DNA from 3 places in the Peribacillus sp. TH16 genome. Region 2 is predicted to be linked to each of the others. Evidence: riboswitches for the same ligand, from Rfam matches in the RefSeq annotation. Region 2 holds a riboswitch; each other region holds the start of a gene.
The links. Region 2 has a riboswitch for S-adenosylmethionine ahead of JFV29_RS22675 (2-hydroxyacid dehydrogenase). Riboswitches for the same ligand answer to the same signal wherever they lie in the genome.
Positions count from the first base shown of each region.

Region 1 (7,661 bases), 1.1 Mb from region 2:
TTAATAGATTCCAGATTTCAATCCCTTACAAGCTCTTGAAATTAAGGTTCTGTTTTCCTATCTTGAGGTTGATATGGTATAGTAGTTTTTGAATATCTTTTCAACCAAAAGTTAAGGAGGACATAGTTGTATGAGCGTACATATTGGTGCTAAAGAACATGAAATTGCGGAAACGGTCTTACTTCCTGGGGACCCGTTACGAGCAAAATACATAGCAGAAACATTTTTAGAAGATGCTAAACTATACAATGAAGTACGTAACATGTTTGGATATACGGGGACATATAAAGGGAAACGCATTTCTGTCCAAGGTACAGGGATGGGTGTTCCATCCATTTCCATCTACATAAATGAATTAATGAATAGCTATAATGTGCAGAAGCTGATTCGTGTTGGGACTGCTGGTGCCATTCAGAAAGATGTAAAAGTTAGAGATGTAATCCTGGCAATGAGCGCTTCTACGGATTCACAAATGAACCGCCTGACATTCGGGGGAGTCGATTTTGCTCCAACAGCAAATTTCGATTTGCTAAGAAAAGCTTATGAGGCAGGTATTGCCAAAGGTTTGCAATTAAAGGTCGGTAACGTGTTTACGGCCGATCACTTTTATAACGATAATAGTGAATTAGAAAAATGGGCGAAATATCAGATTCTAGCTATAGAAATGGAATCAGCAGCTCTATACACGCTTGCTGCTAAATTTGGACGTCAAGCTCTTTCTGTTTTAACCATTTCCGATCACATATTAACTGGTGAGGAAACGACGTCTGCTGAGCGCCAGTCAACATTTAACGAAATGATTGAGGTAGCATTAGAAGCAGCTATACAGGACTGATATTAAGAAGTAAATTTACTTGCGGGTTACCAGGAATAAATGAAGCTGTACGATGATAGTTAGGATACAGACTCATTTATTCCATGGTATCCGCATTTTTGTAATTTAACAGATTATTGGCAGGGAAATATTATGGGTTTGGTTAAGAATTTTATTTCTGATTTTACCTACGCGAAATGGTGAAAAAAGATATATATATGATCAAAAGTTGTTTTTTTGATAACTAATATTTTCCGATTAGCCTGAAAGCTGATAAAATAGAGAAAAAGTTTATATCGTCATGAAGAATGAAAGTGGTGAGGCTTCAGTGGAAGAAGAAAATCAAAAACAGCCTAAAGAGGCAGGGAAATTCATAAAAATAAAGAAGTTTACGTTCATTATGGGGATTTTCTTACTCATATTTCTAACCGCAGGGATTACTACAATAGCCTTGACCTTTGGAGATGAAAAAGTAGAGTCTTTAGCACCGGATAAACATTCGGAATTTGAAAAGCTGTATTCTACATACGATACGATAAAAGATAACTACTATGAAGAGATTGATCAAGACAAGCTGGTTGACGGGGCAATTAATGGAATGATCAAATCATTGGATGACCCATATTCTACTTATATGGATAAAAAGGAAGCATCGAGTTTCCATGAGAGCATCTCTTCATCTTTTGAAGGAATCGGTGCTGAGATACAAGAGCAGGATGGGAAAATTATGGTCGTTTCACCGATAAAAGGGTCTCCAGCAGAAAAAGCAGGGGTAAAACCGAATGATATCATTTTAAGTGTGGACGGTAAAAGCATTGAAGGATTAAGCTCTTCTGAGGCTGTCCTGAAAATCAGAGGCGAAAAAGGGACGAAAGTGGATTTATCCATCACTAGAGCAGGTGAGCCGGAACCGATTGCTCTTACGATTAAGCGGGATACCATTCCAATTGAAACAGTATATGCCGAAATGCTAGATGATGGAGTTGCCAAAATCCAAGTAACAAGTTTTTCTGAGCATACTGTTAAAGAGTTGGAAACGGCACTTAATGATATGTCCAAGAAAGATATGAAAGGCCTTATCTTGGACTTGCGTGGTAACCCAGGTGGATTGCTTGACCAGGCTATAGATATGGCAAGCTTGTTTATTCCAAATGGGGAAGTAGTTCTTCAAGTTGAGGAACGTAGCGGGAAAAAAGATGTCTATAAATCGAAGAATAATGGAGAGTTGAAGATTCCAGTAGTCGTATTGATTGATGATGGCAGTGCAAGTGCATCTGAAATTGTCGCAGCGGCTGTCAGTGAATCAGCGGATATTCCTTTAATAGGTGTTAAATCATTTGGGAAAGGAACTGTACAAACAGCCCAAGACTTCGATGATGGATCTAACTTTAAATACACGGCAGCAAAATGGCTGACTCCTGAAGGTAATTGGATTCATAAAAAAGGGATCAAGCCGGATATTAAAGTGAATCTTCCTGATTATGCCAGCCTTCCATATATTTCGCCGGATAAGGAATTGAAAGCATCTGATTCTTCCAGTGAAGTAAAGGCAGCTGAAAAAATGCTGAAAGCAGCAGGCTATAATCCAGGTAAGATAGATGGATTCTTTGATGAAGAAACAACAAATGCAGTTAAAGAATTCCAAAAAGAACAAAAGGTTAAAGAAACAGGTATTATCAAAGACGATACAACCGTAAAATTAATGCAGGTCATCCGGGAGAAAATCCTTGAAAATGATACACAAGTGAAAAAAGCAGTGGAAGTTTTAAAGAAGGAAATCAAATAATTTGAGTATAAACAGCCTGTCAGCGATTACCGTTGACAGGCTGTTTATCGTTAATTGCATAATACTTCAATAAAAGGGGAAAAATATGGTTACTTTTACCGATGAGGTGAGGATATGAAAGAGAAGGTACTGTTCATATGTTTAATTGTCTTAATGCTGGCTGGTTGTTCATATTCGCCTGTTCCCCAATTAAATAAGAATAAAAATACGGAAAAAAACCTTTCTAAAGAAGAGAGCCAAGAAAGTATGAAAACTTTTCTATTGATTGGTGTCGATTCTCGTGGAGAGGAGGATTCTCGGGCAGATGCTGTGATACTAGCACGCTACTTTCCTGAGCAGCAGAAGCTAAAACTGGCTTCTATTATGCGTGATAGTTATGTGAAAATACCGGGTTATAAATACGGATATAACAAAATAAATGCTGCTTATTATTATGGTGGCAGTGAACTACTTAAGAAAACAATACAAGAAAACTTAGATGTTAAAGTCGATCATGTTGCAGTAATTGATTTTAAGGGATTCGTAAAGATGGTTGACCTACTTGCCCCAGATGGTGTGATGGTAAATGTGAATCAGGAAATTATTGATGATATGAGCATTGAAGCCAGCAGCGGTAAAAATGTATTACATGGTGAGGAAATATTGAAATATGTCCGTTTCCGACATGATGATGAAAGTGATTTTGGACGGGTCGCGCGTCAACAGGAAGTATTAGTTCAATTAAAAACGGGATTTATTAATCAAATCTCATCCTTTGAAGGGATGGTCGCCCTACCTAGTATTATTGAAAAAGGGATGTCCTACCTAGATACGGATATTGGGATGAAAACGATTATGGAAATGGGCTCTCAAGTTGTCTTCCAATCCCCAGATTCTGTAGAAACCTTAAGGATTCCAGTTGAAGGAAGCTATAAAGATGAAATATATCCCCAATCTGGAGCAGTTTTGAAAATGGACTACACTAAAAATAAGGAGGCACTTCAAGAATTTTTTTCAAGGTAAGAAGTGCTGATCGATCACTATTTGTTAATATTTAATCAATTTTTTGAAAAATTAAGCTTGATTTAATAATATATAATCTTTTATAAAGAACCTCGCAAGAATAAATATAAATATCATAGTAAAATGAACGAGGCGAAATCACATATGCGATTCCGTCTCGTTATGATTAGTTTCATCTAAAAGATGAAACCTGGCTCAATTGACAAAAAGCGGAATGTTTTTCACATAGTCTGGTGAAATAATACCGTTTTCTGTTATGATGCTCGTGATTAGATGATTCGGTGTGACGTCAAAGGCTGGATTGAATGTCTTTACATTATCTGGGGCTATCTTTACTCCCTGAATGAAGGTAATCTCGTCCCCATTCCGCTCCTCAATCGGGATGGATGTGCCAGATTCAAGGGAAAGGTCGAAAGTGCTTGAAGGAGCGGCCACATAGAATGGGATACCGTAATGATTAGCTAATATTGCCAATCCCAAGGTCCCGATTTTATTAGCAGTATCTCCGTTTGCCGCAATCCTATCAGCACCAACTATAATACCATTGATTTGTTTATGATGAATGGTATGAGCAGCCATATTGTCAGAGATTAAAGTGACGTCCACTCCAGATTGCATTAGTTCCCAAGCAGTCAAACGTGCCCCTTGCAGGACAGGTCTTGTTTCACATGCATATACCTTTATCGGAAAGGCTCTTTCTTTCGCTAGATGGAAGGGAGCCAAGGCTGTACCATAGCGAGCAGTGGCAATTCCCCCAGCGTTGCAATGCGTTAATATGGAATCTCCTTCAGCAAATAAGGATAAACCATTTTCCCCGATTTTTCGGCACATTTCTTCATCTTCTGTAAAGATTGCTTTTGCTTCCAGTATAAGTGCCTCTTTGGCAGTTGGAATACTCTTGGCTGCTTGCAAAATGTTTTCCATCCTTTTTAACGCCCAAAAAAGGTTGACTGCAGTAGGGCGTGAAGAAGCTAGTTTTTTAATATGTTTAGTTACATTTTGTTTGAATTCCCCTAAATCAGTTGAACCATCCTGATTCGCTCCAAGTGCGACACCGAATGCTGCAGTTAGACCAATTGCTGGGGCACCGCGGACCTTTAATGTCAAAATGCTGTCAAATACATCCTCAACGGAATAAAGTTTAATGAATTCTGTAATTGTAGGTAAGGCCTGTTGATTTAATAAAGTTATATGAGTATCATCCCATTGAACGGAATAAGGTAAGGCTGTTGTCGTCGTCATATGTAGTTCTCCTTTTAAAGGGTTGAATAGGTAGGCAGTGTATGTTGCTTCAATGCTTCAATCACAGCTGGAACATCCAATTGTTCCCTTTTTTTAATTAAAAAAGCACCAATTTTCAATGTAGCCGTTTTGGCAGCGATTCTTGTTTCTTTATCTTCAATAACATTTAAATCTGCAACATGAGATAAGCCTATTGTTCTCCGAATCAGCTCGCAGCCAGCAAAACCATATGCATCTTTTCTGAATTTAGTGAGCACATATGATAGATAACCATTTACTTGACGAAACGGACTTTTGTTTTGGGTATTCCAAAGACTAGTATATGTCTCTTCAAAAGTATCCCAAAATTCTTGGAGGTGTGTGAAAATTTCCTCTTTTCCAGCGGGATTACGTGTAACTGCCTGGAATAGAATGTTTGCTGTGTATTGGCCAAGATCAAACCCAACTGGTCCATAAAAAGCGAATTCAGGATCAATAATCTTCGTTTCTGTATCACTTGCAAATATACTTCCCGTATGTAAATCTCCATGAAGTAAGGCTTCCTGTTCGGTTTCAAAGCTTTGTTTCAGCTTAGCGACTTCAAGTATTACTTCTTGATCATTCCAAATGCTTTTGGCAGCATCCGTCAATTCTACTTCATACTCACCCGGTAGTTCTTCAAAAAAAGGATCTGTGAAAACAAAAACTTCAGTAATTTTGCAGAGTTCAGGATTCGTGAAGTTTCGGGCCACTTCTTTTTTCGCAGACGGTTCTAAATGCAAATCAGATGTGTAAAATGCCGTTTTGGCAACATACTCACCAATATGTTTCGATAGTAATGGAAATTGATCGCCATCGATTAAGCCTGTTCTCGCTATTTTTAAGTGTGAGAGGTCTTCCATGATTGTGATAGCAAGCTGTTCATCTGAATAATAGACTTGCGGTACAAATTCGGGACAATAGCTCTTGAAATGGATAAGTGCATTTGCTTCAATTGCAGCCCTTTTTAAGGTCAGCGGCCAACTTTCACCAAGTACCTTTGCATAAGGAACCGCTTGTTTGATTATAATTCCTTTTTTTGTGGCTGTGTCTGTAATATGAAAGACATAATTTAAGTTTCCATCGCCTATCTCTCTACATTTTAAAGTGGCATCTGTTTTGACCAACCCTAGTTTTTTTGCAAGGGTTATTGCAGTTTCATTTGACAGTAATTCAAAGTTCGAATGGTTTAAAGTCATTATTTTCCCCTCCAAATATTTAAAATAATAATGAAAAAGCCTCTTTCATATAGAAAGAGGCAGAAGTTTTAGCTTCGGACCTCTTATCTTCCAGAAATATTGCTTTCTGGTGGAATTAGCACCGTGCCCTGTGGATTTATAATCCGGCGGAAACTCCGCCCCATTTCACAATGGTATTACAGTCGGTTGCTGGGCTTCATAGGGCCTTTATCCCTCAGCCTGCTCTTGATAAGAGTAAATGTAAATGTTAATGTTTTCTGAAATTTTAATCTTCGGGAAAATAATATCAACTTTTTAAATAGTTTGTCAATGGGTAATTTAATAATAATCCGCACGACGTTCTTCGAATTCAGTTTTGTTACATGCTTCCGTTACTTTTGAGAGGTCCAGGGTACCTGTTAGGAGTTCTTTCTTCGCCGGCTTCACTTACGATATTCCCCCATGGATCTATAATCAGGGATTGTTCGGCAAATAGTTTAATAAAATCGGACCCTGAACGATTTAATGCTAAAACGTAGGCTTGGTTCTCCATGGCACGGCTGACCCTATATCGGTCCCTAATAATCGAGGCTCGGTTTGGGCCACTCGGCGGATACGAATAGAACTTCCGCACCTTGAACGGCATGGACTCACTGACATCCTTGTAAACGTATGTTATAACAAATGAATGTAATCGTTTTTTCTGCTTCTTCATCCGCAATCTCATTCAACCTAGTTAATTCGTATCCAACTGTTCAAAGTTCAGGTAAAATAACTATATCCGGATTAGATTAGACGGCGTTTTCTATCCATTTGTACTGCGAAATGAAAGTTAATATAGGGTTATCCAAAGGCATATCCATTTGGTGGAAGGAGATTTTCCATTTCATTTTTTAAAACCTCTATATGTAAAAAAACACTTTACAAGACTATGATAAACATATATCATTTGTGACTAGAATTTCAAGAAATTTCAGAGAAGGTGTTTAATGATGCAATTCGAAAAATCCAGACAGCTTCAGGAACTACCCAAGCAGTTTTTTGCTTCTCTAGTTGCAAAAGTTAAGGCAATTACAGAGCAAGGTCATGATGTCATTAATTTAGGGCAGGGAAATCCTGACCAGCCGACGCCAGAGCATATTGTGAAAAGTTTGCAGACTGCTGCAGAAAATACAATAAATCATAAATATTCTCCTTTCCGAGGACATCAATACTTAAAAGAAGCTGCGACTGTCTTTTATGAACGTGAATATGGTGTCAAGTTAGATCCTAATAGTGAAGTGGCTATTCTATTTGGTGGAAAGGCAGGACTTGTCGAACTTCCACAATGTTTATTGAATCCCGGGGATACGATTCTGGTACCTGATCCAGGCTATCCTGATTATCTATCTGGTGTAGTTTTAGCCCAAGCAAAAACAGAATTCATGCCTTTGACAGAAGAAAATGATTATCTTCCGCATTATGGAGAAATACATACAGAAACCCTTGAAAGAGCCAAAATGATGTTCTTGAACTATCCGAATAATCCAACTGGAGCATCAGCAACTGAGGGTTTTTTTGAGGAAACCGTCTCGTTTGCGAAAGAACATTCAATTTGTGTGGTTCACGACTTTGCTTATGG
Region 1 is NZ_JAEKEM010000009.1:641,365-649,025, reverse strand. It holds gene deoD (purine-nucleoside phosphorylase) at 131-835, shown strand; gene JFV29_RS17055 (lmo1851 family serine protease) at 1,116-2,600, shown strand; gene JFV29_RS17050 (LCP family protein) at 2,715-3,602, shown strand; gene mtnA (S-methyl-5-thioribose-1-phosphate isomerase) at 3,798-4,844, opposite strand; gene mtnK (S-methyl-5-thioribose kinase) at 4,859-6,061, opposite strand; SAM riboswitch class I at 6,142-6,296, opposite strand; gene JFV29_RS17035 (nitrilase-related carbon-nitrogen hydrolase) at 6,420-6,755, opposite strand; gene JFV29_RS17030 (pyridoxal phosphate-dependent aminotransferase) at 7,030-7,661, shown strand, end outside.
Region 1: linked by a shared signal. The riboswitch ahead of mtnK (S-methyl-5-thioribose kinase) and the one ahead of JFV29_RS22675 (2-hydroxyacid dehydrogenase) in region 2 are both predicted to bind S-adenosylmethionine.

Region 2 (7,661 bases):
GGGTAAGAAAACCGGAAATCCATATGATCCTACACTATTAATAATTCTTACAACACCACCAGCAGCAACTCTTGGATTTGTTTTCAAGATGGTGATGCCCTTTAAGAGCTCATTCACTGCTTCTTTTTTGCTAGATATCTGTTTCTTTTCAAATTTGTCTTTGTTGATGACTATAGCAAAAATCGTACCTAGGCATACCCAGAAAATAGAGGTCCATAATGTGTTGACATAACCTAGGTATTGAATAGCGTAGCTTGAATACCAAGAGCCAAGTACCATCATTCCAGCACAATAAGCTACCCAAAACCAACCGACAGCTGTACTTAATTTATTTTTAGGTGATCGATAAATGACCCATGTTAAAAAAGAGTAAGCAAATAAAGGATAGCCGAAACCTTTAATAAAATAGGTGATAAGCATAACAGGATAATTCATACTTTCAAAGCCAAAAGTGATAAATCCTGCAGTCCCAATAACATAAAACAATAATCCCATAGACATAGACTTCTTTGGTCCAAAAACATCTAAACAAACACCTGAAAACCAAGAAGAAAGAGCTATAGAAATTCCGTATACAGTAAAAATGGCCGCTGACTGCTGAACAGTCAATCCATTGTCAACTAAGAAAGGGCTTAACCAGCCAGCTTCAAGTCCGTCTCCCATCATAAAGAGCATAACACCTAAAAAACCCCAGCTTAAACTTTTAGGTATTCCAATTCTATCTAACATATATATCTCTCTTTTCTATCTTATTTGGATTTAAGCTATATTGGTCTTTGAAAAAGAACTGTTGAGCTTGTTTCCACTCCTCATACTTCCATTCATCGTAACTAGCCTCATTTGTAATCGCTTTGATATCGCCTGATAATGCACTATTTACCCCTAATGTCTTATTGCAGATAACGGCAGATCCGACAACGGATGCCTGATTGAACCCTTGATGAATGCGCACTTCTTTTTGAAGGAGATTAGCTACAAATTTCGTTAACGTTTCACTTTGAAAACCACCTCCACAAGCCCATACATATGGCAAATCGTAAGGAATCACTTCGCATAATTTGTCGAAATGCCATTTGACTGTACAAGCAATTTCCCATAGAGCTGAAGCTACAAAATGAGCACGGGTTAAGTTTTCTTCTAATGGTGTATTAAAAATGAAGCCACCTTTTTTCGTCGCATTTTTCTCATCTGTCAGATACATGCCTAACGTTGATACACAATCAATCGTCGTAAGCTTACTCATTTCCTCTTCCATTAGTTGATAACTCTCATTTGGGTAGAAAATATTTTTTAATTTCTGATAATTAAGCCCAGTTATTCCTGGGTTTGTTTCTAACAGCCATTGATTTTTATTCGTATGGGCATTTGTCCATGCTCTTCGTTTAGAATCCACACTATATTCATCAGTAATATGGCAAATAGGGGTGGTCGTTCCAGATACGATGATGACATCACCTTTTTCGGCAAACGTGCTTGCGATAGCCAGCTGTGTATCACCGCCTCCTACTACGATTAAAACCTTTTCGTCCAATCCCAGCATCTGAGCCATATTCGGTGTAATTTCACCAAGGATCGAACCAGACGATTTTAATTCGGGTAACAAGTCTACCGATATCCCGAATTGTTCACACAACTCCTCTGACCATTCTTGTTTCTGAACATCATATAGCAGTGTTTCGGTCGCTTGTGATGGCTCATAGACGAGCACGTCACTTAATTTATAGGCAACCCACTCACTGATGCTTGTAAAGTATTTAATTTTATCCCATAATTGCGGCTGCCTCTTTTGCAGGGCGACCAGCTTTAAAGCTGAAAACAATGCAGATGGTAATCGACCTGCCCTTTCATAAATAAATGGTTGATTTGAAAACTCCTTTTCCCATTCGCGGCCTCTATTATCAATATTAGGTAACCCGATAAACGAATGCCCATCCTGATCCTGCAAGACAATTCCTTGCCGTTGACTAGTTGACGTTATTGCCTTGATTGAAATGTGCTGAGCTTTAGCTATCGCCTTTTTTGCTAATTGAATAAGCTGTTTCCAAAGTAATTCAGGTGAAAAGTATCGACTATCAGGATAAAGAGGTTCAATTTCATATTGTATATCCTCTCTCTCAATAGAGACGACTTCACCTGTTGTCTCAACGATAGCCACTCTTGCATTTCCAGTACCGATATCAAATACTAAATAACCTTCTTTTATAGCCATTTTTTTCACTCTTCTTTCTTATGACTTAACTTCTAGATTTCTTCTGTTATATAGAGTTGGAATCTGAAGAGTATGTTGTGTTGTCCACTTTGTTAACGCTTGGTTCATTATTGAGACGTGATGATCCTCAACCTCATAACTTGCGCCGGCAAGATGAGGGGTAGCTAATACATTGGGCAATTTAATTAATTCATAGTCACTTTGTTCAGGCGGCTCTTGATAAAACACATCTAATATCGCCCCCCTAATCTTTTGTGCTTTTAATACTTGTACAAGCGCATCTCTTTCAACCACGACAGCCCTTGACATATTTACAAAGATTGCCTCTTCTTTCATCAGTCCCAAAAAGTGTTCATTAATCATCCCGATCGTTTCCTCTGTTCTAGGGAGGTGTATGGATACCACATCACTTGTCGAAAAAACGTCTTCTAAAGAAGCCCGAACATGATTAGGATTATCACTCTCTACATAAGGGTCATAGTATTTTATCGAACATTGAAAACTTTCAAGAACCGCTGCAATTCGCTGGCCCACGGCCCCAAACCCCACCATTCCAATTGTTTTCCCAGAAATTTCATTTCCTTTAAACTTTAAATAGGCTTGGAGATAGTCTTCATTCCATTTTTCCTCCTTCAACCATTGATTGGAAGGAATGGTATGCCTTAAAAATGTAAGGAGATTACCGACAAATAATTCTGCAACAGCCTGAGCATTACGTGCTGGAGTGAAAAAGACGGGAAGTCCCCTTTTTGTTGCAGCTTCCACATCAACATTAGAAGGCATGCCACGACACACACCCACAAATCTCAATTCAGGTACTTCAGCGAATACTTTTTCTGTTACTTGATCTAACTCAGTAATTAACCCCTCCGCCTTAGACTCTTTTAATAAAGAGATCAACTCTACTTCGTTATAGGCCCTTCCATTTTCCTTCCAAGGTTGATAGGTAGCCTTTCCAAATAACTCGTTTAATTCCTTGATGCCCGCTTCGTTATATGGTGCTGTTACTAGAATGTTCATTTTTACATCTCTCTCCTTTATGTAACGACTTTACCTGTCAGTAACTCACTTCTTAAAAATAAAAAAATCTCTTCCCGCTAAGACGGAAAGAGATAATTACTTCATAATATCGTTCTCACAACAATAAAATAAAAGGCCACTCTTTCTATCTTTCAAGCTTCGCTTGCTGGAATTGGCACAATAATGTTGCCGAGGCTTCAAAGGGCCAGTCCCTCCACCTCTCTTGATAGAAATTTTACAATATTATATTGGTTTAACTATTTTTTCAATTAATAGAATATACCAAATATAATGAATTTCAAAACGGAAGTCAATATTTATTTGAACTTTCTAAATATTCTCTCCGTATGATATAATCTATGAATCATTTTTTTCATGAAAGGATACTGACATGCAATCATATAAAGATATAGAAAATGGTGTAGTCCTTTCTGTCTGTTCTCTTGATTGCCCAGACCAATGTGGTTTACTTGTACACAAAGAGGATGGAAAAATCAAGAAAATTAGTGGTGACCCAAATCATCCAGTGACGAAAGGGAATATTTGCAACAAGGTTCGGAATATGGGTGAACGGATTTATGATAGCAAGAGAATTAAGACACCTTTAAAACGCGTGGGAAAAAAAGGTGAGGGGAATTTCGCCATTATTAGTTGGGAAGAAGCGATCGATACGATCACAAATCATTGGAAAAATCTTATTTCAGAGGAAGGGGCACAAACCATTCTTCCTTACAGTTTCTATGGGAATATGGGGAAACTCGCTGCAGAAGGAATGGATCGCCGTTTTTTTAACCGCCTCGGATCAAGTCAACTTGACCGGACCATCTGTTCAGTTGCTGGCTCAACAGGCTACCGCTACACAATGGGGGGGAGCTACGGTACAGACCCAGAAGAGATGACCGAAACTAAGTTATTCATCTTTTGGGGAATCAATGCTGTAAGTACAAATATGCATCAAGTAACAATCGCACAAAAAGCAAAAAAATCAGGAGCTAAAGTCATTGTTATTGACGTTCATAAAAATCAAACCGGACGAATGGCCGATTGGTTCATTCCCATTCTCCCAGGGACTGATGGTGCACTAGCATTAGGAATCATGCATATACTCTATAAAGAAAAGCTAGTGGATCGATCGTTTTTAAAGGAATATACGATTGGTTATGAAGAGCTAGAAGATCATCTTGAGCAATATCAGCCACAAATGGTTTCTGACATAACAGGCGTTCCCGTAGAAGACATATACAAATTAGCTAGGATGTATGGGGCGATTTCCCCTTCAATGATTCGGATTGGAAATGGTCTTCAGCATCATGATAATGGCGGGATGAGCACTCGGACGATTGCCTGTTTACCTGCTTTAACAGGACAGTGGCTAGTAAAAGGCGGAGGTGCAGTTAAATCCAATTCAGGATTTCTCTCCTTTAATACCGCAGCTTTACAACGTCCTGATCTCAAAAAAACTAAAACACGTACTATTAATATGAATCAAATAGGGAAAGCATTGCTTGAACCGGACAACCCCATTCGCTCATTGTATGTCTATGGAAGTAACCCGGCTCTTGTTGCACCAGAGGCAAATAGAGTAAGAGAGGGTCTAGCCCGGGAAGATTTATTTACTGTCGTCCATGACTTGTTTATAACGGAGACAGCGAAGTTTGCAGACATTGTATTACCATCTACATCTGCCTTTGAAAATACAGATTTTTATACATCATACTGGCATAATTATATCCACTTACATGAGCCTATCATCGCACCCTATGGAGAAAGTAAATCGAACACAGCGGTATTCAGGCTACTTGCAAAAGCCATGGAATTTAACGAACAAACTCTTAAGGATGACGATGAAGAATTAATGAAACAAGCTCTAAACGATTTATCCAATCCTTATTTATCGGATATAACCTATGAGAAACTAAAAAATGAACGCTACATCAAAGCAAGTAATTTGACCGATTTGTTAAAGAATTTACAAACACCTAGTGGGAAAATCGAATTATATTCCAAAGTGATGGAAGAAGATGGATATCCAGCCCTTCCTACGTATATTCCATTAGTAGAAGAGCAGGATTACCCTCTCCAATTCATACCTGGACCGAACCATAACTTTTTAAACTCTACCTTTTCCAATAATGACAAACACATCACACTTGAAAAAGCACCTAAAATATTTATGAATCAAAAGGATGCAGATAATCGAGGAATAGAAGATGGTACAACTGTCCGTATCTGGAATGATCGTGGAGAATGCGAGCTAGTGGTTTCTGTAGGCGAACAGGTCCTTCCAGGCGTCGTAGTCAGTCAAGGTCTCTGGTCAGACATGCCTGGTAAAAAACAACTCGTTAATGCCTTGACTCCAGATCGTATTGCCGATATGGGCGGCGGAGCTACATTCTTTTCAGGGCGTGTGAATGTAGAAAGAATGAATAAGGATGTTTAATTTTTTATATCTTATCTTCCCTTCTTAAAATTTTTTTATGACTAATTAATAAAAAATAGCTTGAACCTTTTTTACTCAAAATACTCCTTTTAACATAAAATAGTCCCCTTTCCATTTATGGTTGGGGGACTTTCTAATGTATAAGAATCCTCAACAATAAACTATAGTTTGAAGTGAATTGAATAAATAATTGATTCTAATAGCTCGCAAACAAAAAAGTTTTAGAATTAAGCTTCAACCTTAAGAAACCCTAACCTAACGACGAGGCAAAATGCATCTGGCTTTAAATGGAACGACAGGTTCGCTTTTTCTGGGAAATAATAATCATGAAAGGATGTGGATGTTGGATGTCTTTAGAATGGTTCGACAGAGTAAGCGGGGAATTGCAGGATCATCTTAAATCAATTTGTGAAAAATACGATCGAAATGGCAGTTTGATCGTGGAGCGAGGAGCTAAACATCCACGTATCGAATTTTATACAGAGTTGGATGACAATGAGAGGGATTATTTTTCCACTCTGTTTTTCGATCCCCATAATGAAGAATTTTATATGGAATCCTTTGATCCGGATTTAGGCCAGGTTAGCAAGGTGATCTTATCTGATATTGAAGATATCGTTGATGCTGTTCATGAAAGCTTCCATAACTATTTAGAAGGGGATGGCATCGAATATGAATATGATCTCGATGATGAATACGATGAATATGAACTAACCGAAGAAACTGAGATGTACGAAATCGATGTGGAATGGGAAACACCTGAAGTGACAGCCTATATTCAAGAAAATGAAGTGGAGGTCACCTATCAATTCGGAGTTGTTCAGGAAACTGGTGATGGAGTGCTAAAACGGATTAACCGCATTCGTACAGCAGATGATGATCTGATAAAAGATGAAACAAACTTTATATTCAGTAAGGAAGAAGCTAGCACGATCATCGCTATGATAGCAAGCCATATGGATTCCCTCAGCGAAATGGATTAATAAAAAAAATCTAAAAACCTTGTCCATGATTAACATGGACAAGGTTTTATTAAACAAGAATAAGTTCGTATACCTCCGATAATTGAGTGACCCGTTCTGTATCACTAGCTTCCTTTGCATGCTCAATTTCCTGAGGCAGAATTCGATTAAGGAGTCTAGCTTCTTTGCCGGTAAGCTTATCGATAAGTTCTTCTTCAGAATGAAAGTGTCCATCCTTGATTTTATTATAAATTTCCTGCGCTTCAGGATATTGATCCGTATAGTTAGACAATATCTCACGTAAGTAACCAATCGTACGATCCATCATACCATCCCTCTCAACTATTAGGTGAAAGCTAACAAACTGCCTTTATACCTTCCCCCATTTTGTGATGAGAAATTCCTTGGTTTTTGGCCTCGTAATGAAAAAGGGGTATCCAAAGCAATGATTAATCTTTTATTTCTTCATCCCAAAACAAATCATTTAACGTACGTGATAATGCTATACAAATACCAATGCACAAACTTAATGAGGGATTATACTTTCCGGATTCAATCAATCCTATCGTTTGTCTGGAAACACCGACAATCTTGGCTAGCTCATCTTGTGACAAATCCTTTTCCACTCTTGCAAGCTTCAGTTTTATATTTTTCAAAGGAACGCACCTACAATTTCTTATTATCTTCGCTATTTTTCATTCCAATTTTCTTCGCTAGCAAGTATATACCACCAAAAAACAGAAGTAAAATCGGCAAATAGATCATAACCGAAACACACCATACCAATACAAAATACCACAAGCCTTGTGAACTGCCATCCGCATAGGATACAGCACTATTCACCCCCATGATCGTAGCGATGATGAGAGCTAAACCAACCGTACCAAAAATGGTCTTCTTGCTCATCGGTGTTTTACTCGTTCGGTCATGCATTTCTACTTCATCCCAGAATACGCCTAAGAAAATGGAACGAGCTAAATAATACACCCCTGATGCCAAAAGGATCACCAACTCCAGATATAATTCCCCG
Region 2 is NZ_JAEKEM010000009.1:1,788,781-1,796,441, forward strand. It holds gene JFV29_RS22665 (MFS transporter) at 1-729, opposite strand, end outside; gene JFV29_RS22670 (FGGY-family carbohydrate kinase) at 719-2,209, opposite strand; gene JFV29_RS22675 (2-hydroxyacid dehydrogenase) at 2,228-3,229, opposite strand; SAM riboswitch class I at 3,372-3,462, opposite strand; gene JFV29_RS22680 (molybdopterin oxidoreductase family protein) at 3,621-5,669, shown strand; gene JFV29_RS22685 (hypothetical protein) at 6,017-6,652, shown strand; gene JFV29_RS22690 (sporulation protein) at 6,702-6,956, opposite strand; gene JFV29_RS22695 (helix-turn-helix transcriptional regulator) at 7,081-7,287, opposite strand; gene JFV29_RS22700 (DUF6773 family protein) at 7,298-7,661, opposite strand, start outside.

Region 3 (7,661 bases), on a different contig from region 2:
GTGTAGCACAGATATATGTTTCCTTTGTAAGAGGAACTCCTGTCATAATTCAAATTTTTATTATTTATAGCAGTGTACCCTTATTGCTAGCTTCGATATTTGATAAGTATAACATCGAAATGAATGTATACGATGTAAATCCGATTTGGTACGCATTCATTGTTTTTTCATTGAATACGACAGCTATTCTAATAGAAGTGTTTCGTTCAGCAATAAGCACAGTGAGTAAGGGACAACTAGAAGCTGCTTATTCAGTCGGATTAACAAATGCCCAAGCATTTAGAAGAATTATTATTCCACAGACATTAGTTGTAGCATTACCAAATATTTGTACAGCAACAGTCAATCTAATTAAAGCAACATCTCTCGGATATGCATTGTCATTGCAAGAAATTACTCTAAGAGCCAAGGTAGCTGCCAATGTAGGCTACAATTATGTTGAGGCTTATATTGATATCTTTCTTGTATACCTGATTTTATGTAGTTTAGTAGAGTATTTATTTAAGCTGTATGAAAAACGTTTAAGTAGGTATAGAGCAGTAGGTATTTGAAATGAAGCAGGAGGTGGACATGATGTTAGAAATTACAAATATCCATAAATCATTTGGAGAAAATGAGATTTTAAAAGGTGTAGATTTAAAAATAGAAAAGGGTGACGTGGTAGTAATTCTGGGCCCAAGCGGTTCAGGAAAGACAACATTACTTCGATGCATTAACTTTCTTGAAAAAGCAGATCAAGGACATGCAATTTTTGGGGATATTGATGTAAATCTTAAAACAGCATCAAAAAAGGCGATTCATGGAATTAGGCAAAAGATCGCTTTTGTATTTCAAAATTATAATCTGTTTAATAATAAAACGGCATTAGAAAATGTGACAGAAGGTCTTGTTATTGGAAGGAAGATTGCGAAAGCCGAAGCAAATGAGATTGGTAAAAAAGCATTAGATAAAGTAGGTCTGTCAGAAAAATACAATGCTTACCCTATTGAACTATCAGGTGGTCAGCAACAAAGGGTTGGCATTGCGAGAGCAGTAGCTTTAAATCCTGACATTATTCTATTTGACGAACCAACTTCTGCACTTGATCCTGAACTTGTCGGTGAAGTTTTAACAGTAATGAAGCAAATAGCAAAAGAAGGAACAACCATGTTAGTGGTCACGCATGAAATGTCTTTTGCAAAGGATGTAGCAAACAGAGTAATATTTATGGATGCTGGTGTCGTAGTAGAAGAAGGATCACCTAAAGATATTTTTGTGAAACCAAAAGAAGAAAGAACAAAGAAGTTCTTAAAAAGAGTCTTACCGGAGGATTATATTTTTTACATTTAATTTTCAAATGAAATTAAGAGTTAATAAGAAAAGGGTGAATTTTTGAAGCTGATCCAGAGCGATAGATTAATAGCGATCACTCTATACATATAAGTAATTAAAACAAACGCATGGTAATCCATACTTGTGTTGAAATAAAAAATCATTCTTTTCAGTAATAATCAATGAAATTATGGGCTTCAGTGTAGCCTATATGAAGTAGTCAAAAAACGAATTACCTATGAAAACCTGCTTGGGAATTTCGTGTAAATAACTAGTGATCCTACGAGATGAAATTAACTCTTCACTTGATCACTAGATTAAAAAAATTGCATAATTGAACGTATGTTTTCAATGCTTTTCTCCTTGCGTTTAGTTAATTGATGACGGTGCTCTTTAGTTTTTATAAGTGTGTTTTTGGTTTATAATAACAATTATCAAGTCATATCAGGGGGTGAAACTTTGAATGAATATAATGTTACAGTTAAGAATGGCAGCACAGTAATTCTGTCAGAAATTATTAAAGCTGAAGATGAAAGAGAAGTCCTTGGCACACTATTGATTACTAGCGAATTATTTAATCAACCTTTTACTGACATTAGGATTTTAGAACGCTAATTTGTTACTGAACTCTCCATTTGTTACAATCATAATAAATCTTAAAACAGTAGGCGATATTATGTGCGGGCGTTTCACCCTTTTCACAGACATTGAAGAAATAATTGACAGGTTTGATATTCAAGCGCCATTTAATGCCGAGTACCAATTCAGCTACAACATAGCACCTTCTCACTCTGTCTTATCCGTTATTAATGACGGATCTATGAATCGACTTGGATATCTTCGTTGGGGACTCATACCTTACTGGGCAAAAGATGAGAAAATGGGCTACAAGATGATTAATGCCCGAGCGGAGACCATTGCTGAGAAAACAAGTTTTAAGAATTCGTATAAGAAGAAACGGTGTTTGATACTTGCCGACTCTTTTTATGAGTGGAAGAAGACACCAGAACGTAAAATACCCATGCGAATAAAACTTAAGAGTAATGCCCCATTTGGAATGGCTGGTCTCTGGGAATCATGGAAATCACCTGAAGGTATCACGATATATTCCTGCTCAGTTATTACAACTACTCCGAATGAGCTAATGACTAGTATTCATGATCGCATGCCAGTTTTACTTAAACCTGAAGATGAAAAGACTTGGCTGGATCCTTCAATTAATGATACTGCATATCTACAGCAATACTTAAAATCATTTGATACTGAACAGATGGAAGCTTTTGAGGTATCGAATGATGTGAACTCACCTAAAAATAATTCACCTAAGTTAATACACCAAATTTGCTGAGAGGTCCTAGGACCTCTTTTTGTTTTTCTCTTTTCAATTAAAGGTGAAGTACTTTATCTTCATTCATAAGTTCCTCTTTACTCATTTGAAAAAAACCTCTTTATAAAATACTTTAGGCTACACCTTGCGGAAATACATAAAATACTGTACTCTTATATTTGCTTTTCGATGCGGGTATCGATGTTACTTTCCTAGAGTGAATGGATGAAAAGCTAGGACTGCAAAAAGACAACTTAGCAATCGAACAATGCAGTGCACTTGTTAACCTGCCTGATTCTTTACTCGTAGACATCGGAACATTTGATAATATCATTACGTAATTTGGATCTTCTTATCAAGAGAGACGGAGGGACTGGCCCGAAGATGTCTCGGCAGCAGACTTAATAGGAGTGCTGTGCCAAATCCAGCAGGCGAATACGTCTGAAAGATGAGGAGGGTGTTTTTTATAGATTAAAAGACCTCTTCTTATTGTTTAATAGAAGAGGTCTTTTTTCACGTTCGATGGTTTAGCTTTAGCTTCGTATTGGCTATTATGCTTTTGGAGTCATGCTTACAATAATATGAAAGAAATGTTGGATCTTACTAGAATTTTTTACCGAATTAGTTCAATGAATAAGGGCTATGACATATTTGTCATGGGAAAAATAAAAAGAGGTGTTCATCATGAGTACAAACAATAAAGGGAATCCTTGGGCTTTAGTCCCATTTGTCGTTTTTTTAATTTTATTTATAGGTTCCGGGGTTATTACAAGAGATTTTTATTCATTTCCGGTGATTGTGGCGATTGCGATTGCATCAGCGGCTGCATTGGCAATGAATCGAAAAGAGTCTTTCAATCAAAAAGTTGAAATCTTTTGTAAAGGTGCCGGGGACTCCAATATTATGTTAATGGTTATCATTTTCCTTTTGGCCGGTGCTTTTTCAGAAGTGGCGAATGGAATGGGTGCGGTAGAATCAACGGTGAATCTTGCGTTATCGGTTTTTCCGCAAAATCTATTAATGGTAGGTATTTTCATTATCGCTTGTTTTATTTCTCTATCTATGGGGACAAGCATGGGAACAATCGTAGCGCTAGCACCTATAGGTGTAGGAATTAGTGAACAAACCGATATTTCGCTTGCCCTTTCAATGGCCGCCGTTATCGGTGGTGCGATGTTTGGTGACAACCTATCTTTCATTTCAGATACGACAATTGCAGCTGTTCGAACGCAGGGAACGAAAATGAAGGATAAGTTTAAAGTGAATTTTTTCATTGTTTTACCTGCGGCCATCATCACATGTGTCATCCTTGGCTTTTTAACAATGGGTGAACAAGCAGCTATCTCTCAACATTCCTATAATTGGGTGAAGATTCTACCTTATATTTGCGTTTTGATCACTGCATTAGCTGGAGTCAATGTGTTCCTTGTCCTCTCCATCGGTATTGTGTTTGCCGGAATTATCGGGTTAGCGGATGGTAGTTATCAACTGATGGGCGTCATTCAAAAAATGGGGGATGGAATGGCGGGAATGTATGAGATCTCTTTTCTTGCCATTTTAATTGCTGGTATGGTGTCAGTCATCAAACATAACGGCGGCATCGATTATCTTCTCCACGTCGTGACCCGTAATAGCAAATCAAGAAAAGGTGCTGAATTCAGCATTGCCGGTCTAGTCGGTTTGACAAATCTATCTACGGCAAATAACACGATTTCTATTATCATTGCCGGTCCGCTAGCCAAAAATATTGCGGAAAAGTATGGCATCGATCCCCGTAAATCGGCGAGTTTGCTTGACGTTTTTGCTTGTTGTATTCAAGGGTTAATTCCATACGGGGCACAACTGCTTGTTGCGGCGGGGGTAGCACAAATTTCACCTGTAAGTATTTTACCCTATTCTTTTTACCCAGTATTAATTGGGATTTGTGGAGTCATAGCCATTTTGATTGGTTTTCCGCGATTTTCAGGGAGCGAAGAGAAGAAATATACTTCTTGAAAAAGTGAATTAAACAGAAAAACACCCTGAATCTTTAGATCTAGGGTGTTTTTTTATATGCGTCCATTTTAATAAATATATATTTAGCTTTTATTCATGGAACACTTTACAATTTTGATCTTATAAGGGTTCAATTGAAAATATCAGAAAGCGTGGGAGAATAATTATTTATATTTAGAAATGATACAGAATATTATATCATTCTTATTCTCGATGGGAGTTTCCCGATTCATTCCTCAAATTTATGAATGAAATAAATTGAATGGTAGGATATAATAGATTATTGTATTGGGGATTCATTCTTGAATCTCCCTTTTTTACTATGGACTTCTATCGTTTATCTTACCGAGAGAATGGGGAAATAAACAATGGTTGTCAATTGCTATCATATATAAGTTAATAATTAGAGGTGGTTTGTTTTTAATGGAGATGTTAGGAAGTTTTATTAGTGGAACAAATGATTTACTGTGGTCAAAAATACTGATTATTATGCTGATTGGATTGGGTCTTTATTTTTCCGTTCGTACGAAGTTTGTCCAATTCAGAATGGTAGGGGAAATGTTCAGGCTTTTGGGAGAAGGTGCCACAGCGGATAAAAAAGGTGTGACATCGTTTCAGGCTTTTTGCATCAGTACTGCTTCACGGGTTGGAACAGGTAACCTTGCAGGTGTTGCCATAGCCATCACAATGGGTGGTCCAGGAGCCGTTTTCTGGATGTGGTTAATAGCACTTATCGGGTCTGCCTCTGCCTTCATTGAAAGTACACTTGCACAAATTTATAAGGTCAAGGATGGCGATACATTCCGAGGTGGCCCTGCTTATTATATGGAAAAAGCATTGAATGCCCGTTGGATGGGTATCACGTTCGCTGTATTGATTTCGCTTACATTTGGGCTTGCTTTCAACTCTGTACAAGCCAACACGATCACAAGTGCGTTCAATGAATCGTTTGGGATCGATAAGTGGGTTACGGCAATCATCCTTGCTCTTGTTACGGCTGTCATCATTTTTGGAGGCATTAAAATGATTGCAAAAGTATCTGAAGTCATCGTACCGATTATGGCAGGAGCATATGTGATAGTAGCATTGATTATCATTATCATGAATATTACCGAGTTACCTGGTGTTTTTGTTTTAATCTTTGAAAGTGCTTTTGATGGATTAAGGGAAGTTGCTGGCGGAGCACTAGGCGCTGCCATGATGCAAGGAATCAAGAGAGGTCTATTTTCTAATGAAGCCGGGATGGGTAGTGCCCCTAATGCAGGTGCGACAGCAGATGTCAGTCATCCCGTAAAACAAGGGCTCATTCAGTCTCTTGGTGTATTTGTGGATACGCTTGTCATTTGTAGTTCGACCGCCTTCATCATTTTGTTCTCAGGCCTGTATACATCGAAGGAAACAGATGGTATAGTCCTTACCCAAAATGCACTTGGTACGGCATTAGGATCTTGGGCTGGCATTTTCCTTGCCATTATCGTACTGTTATTCGCCTTTAGTTCCATAGTTGGTAACTACTATTATGGAGAGTCGAACATTGGCTTTATTAATGAAAATAAAGTTTGGCTAAACTTATATCGTATCGCAGTCGTAGGGATGGTGATTTTCGGTTCGCTTGCTTCACTCAAGTTTGTATGGGGTCTAGCTGACTTGCTGATGGGGTTAATGGCCATTATCAACTTAATCGCCATAGCCTTACTTGGAAAAATTGCATTTGCTGCACTAGCCGATTATCAAAAACAAAAGAAGAGTGGAAAAAACCCAGTTTTCCATGTAAACAATATTAAAGGTTTGAAGAATGTGGAATGTTGGGGTGATCCATCCGATAATGTGGATGAGAGTAAGAGCAATCGAAAGTTAAAGATAAATTAAGGCATTTCAGCTTGTAGACAAAGTCCCTTTTTTTAGGGACAAGTCTATAAGCTTTTTTTGTATAGGCGATGTTAAATCTAAATGTTGATATGTATACATTAAGAAAGGGAACTCTTGATACATATTAAGTTCCCTTATTAATTCAACTAACGCTACCCTTTACTTGATTAAGGATTACTCCAAAATCAACGTTATATTTTTACTATCAAGGATAATTTCTTCTACCCAATTAAATATAGTTGAACCAATGTTCATTTTTGCATCCCTTATTTCTTTAATTACTTTTTCTTCATTACTTGGATGGCAATTTTTCAACATCTCATTCAGTATGGTTATTGTTTCTCCGTACCCCAAATCGATTTTAGATTTGACAGAATTTCTCCAAAAAATTGTATATTCTTCTTCAACTTCTATATCACCGAAACCACCAAATAAAATATCATTAAATGCATCGAGACTTCCATTCCACTTGTATTTTCCAGAGAGAACTACATTCGAAAACTCGTTACAGAGTCCATTAAAGTCCGAAAAATTTTCACCATCTAAGACAAAAACTTTGTTAAATTTAATCACCTCTAATACATCATTTTCGTTATTTTAATTAAATCGCCTTCTTCAACTCAATACTTCTTTAGTGAAATAAGAATTAACCTGTCAAACTGAATTTTGACATAGGACGTAACTTCTATATATATTTTAAACGAACTTCAAGGTTTAGAGATAGAAAAAAATTATTAAAAAAACTCCTTCCTGAATTTAAGAGTTTAGACTTCAATTCGGCTAGTGTTAAAGGGTTAGAGAAAAATAGTTCTTGCCACTTCTATGAGGCAATGGGAGCTAAAATAGTGGATAGCATGATAACTAACATTGCAGATGATAACTTAAATTATTCGTTTATAGGTGGGAGGATATCAGCATATAAAAAGCATATGTCCTTTCTTATTCCACTATCGGGGCAGAAGAGTTGAATAAGGAAGTGGATACGTTGAGACAATATTGGAATAAGAAAAAGGCAAACTTTCTTTAATATGGGCTGGGTGAAATATAATACCGATAATACAAAACGTTATTAAACTCATGTAGCATACTTATACTGGCTTATGAAGTGATAATTTATAGGGGGATAATATGGAACTTTCTTTATTATTAGAGTATGGCT
Region 3 is NZ_JAEKEM010000002.1:290,792-298,452, reverse strand. It holds gene JFV29_RS01465 (amino acid ABC transporter permease) at 1-551, shown strand, start outside; gene JFV29_RS01460 (amino acid ABC transporter ATP-binding protein) at 574-1,329, shown strand; gene JFV29_RS01455 (hypothetical protein) at 1,771-1,926, shown strand; gene JFV29_RS01450 (SOS response-associated peptidase) at 1,988-2,659, shown strand; SAM riboswitch class I at 2,988-3,093, shown strand; gene JFV29_RS01445 (Na+/H+ antiporter NhaC family protein) at 3,323-4,633, shown strand; gene JFV29_RS01440 (alanine/glycine:cation symporter family protein) at 5,057-6,502, shown strand; gene JFV29_RS01435 (hypothetical protein) at 6,677-7,075, opposite strand; gene JFV29_RS01430 (TerC family protein) at 7,631-7,661, shown strand, end outside.
Region 3: linked by a shared signal. The riboswitch ahead of JFV29_RS01445 (Na+/H+ antiporter NhaC family protein) and the one ahead of JFV29_RS22675 (2-hydroxyacid dehydrogenase) in region 2 are both predicted to bind S-adenosylmethionine.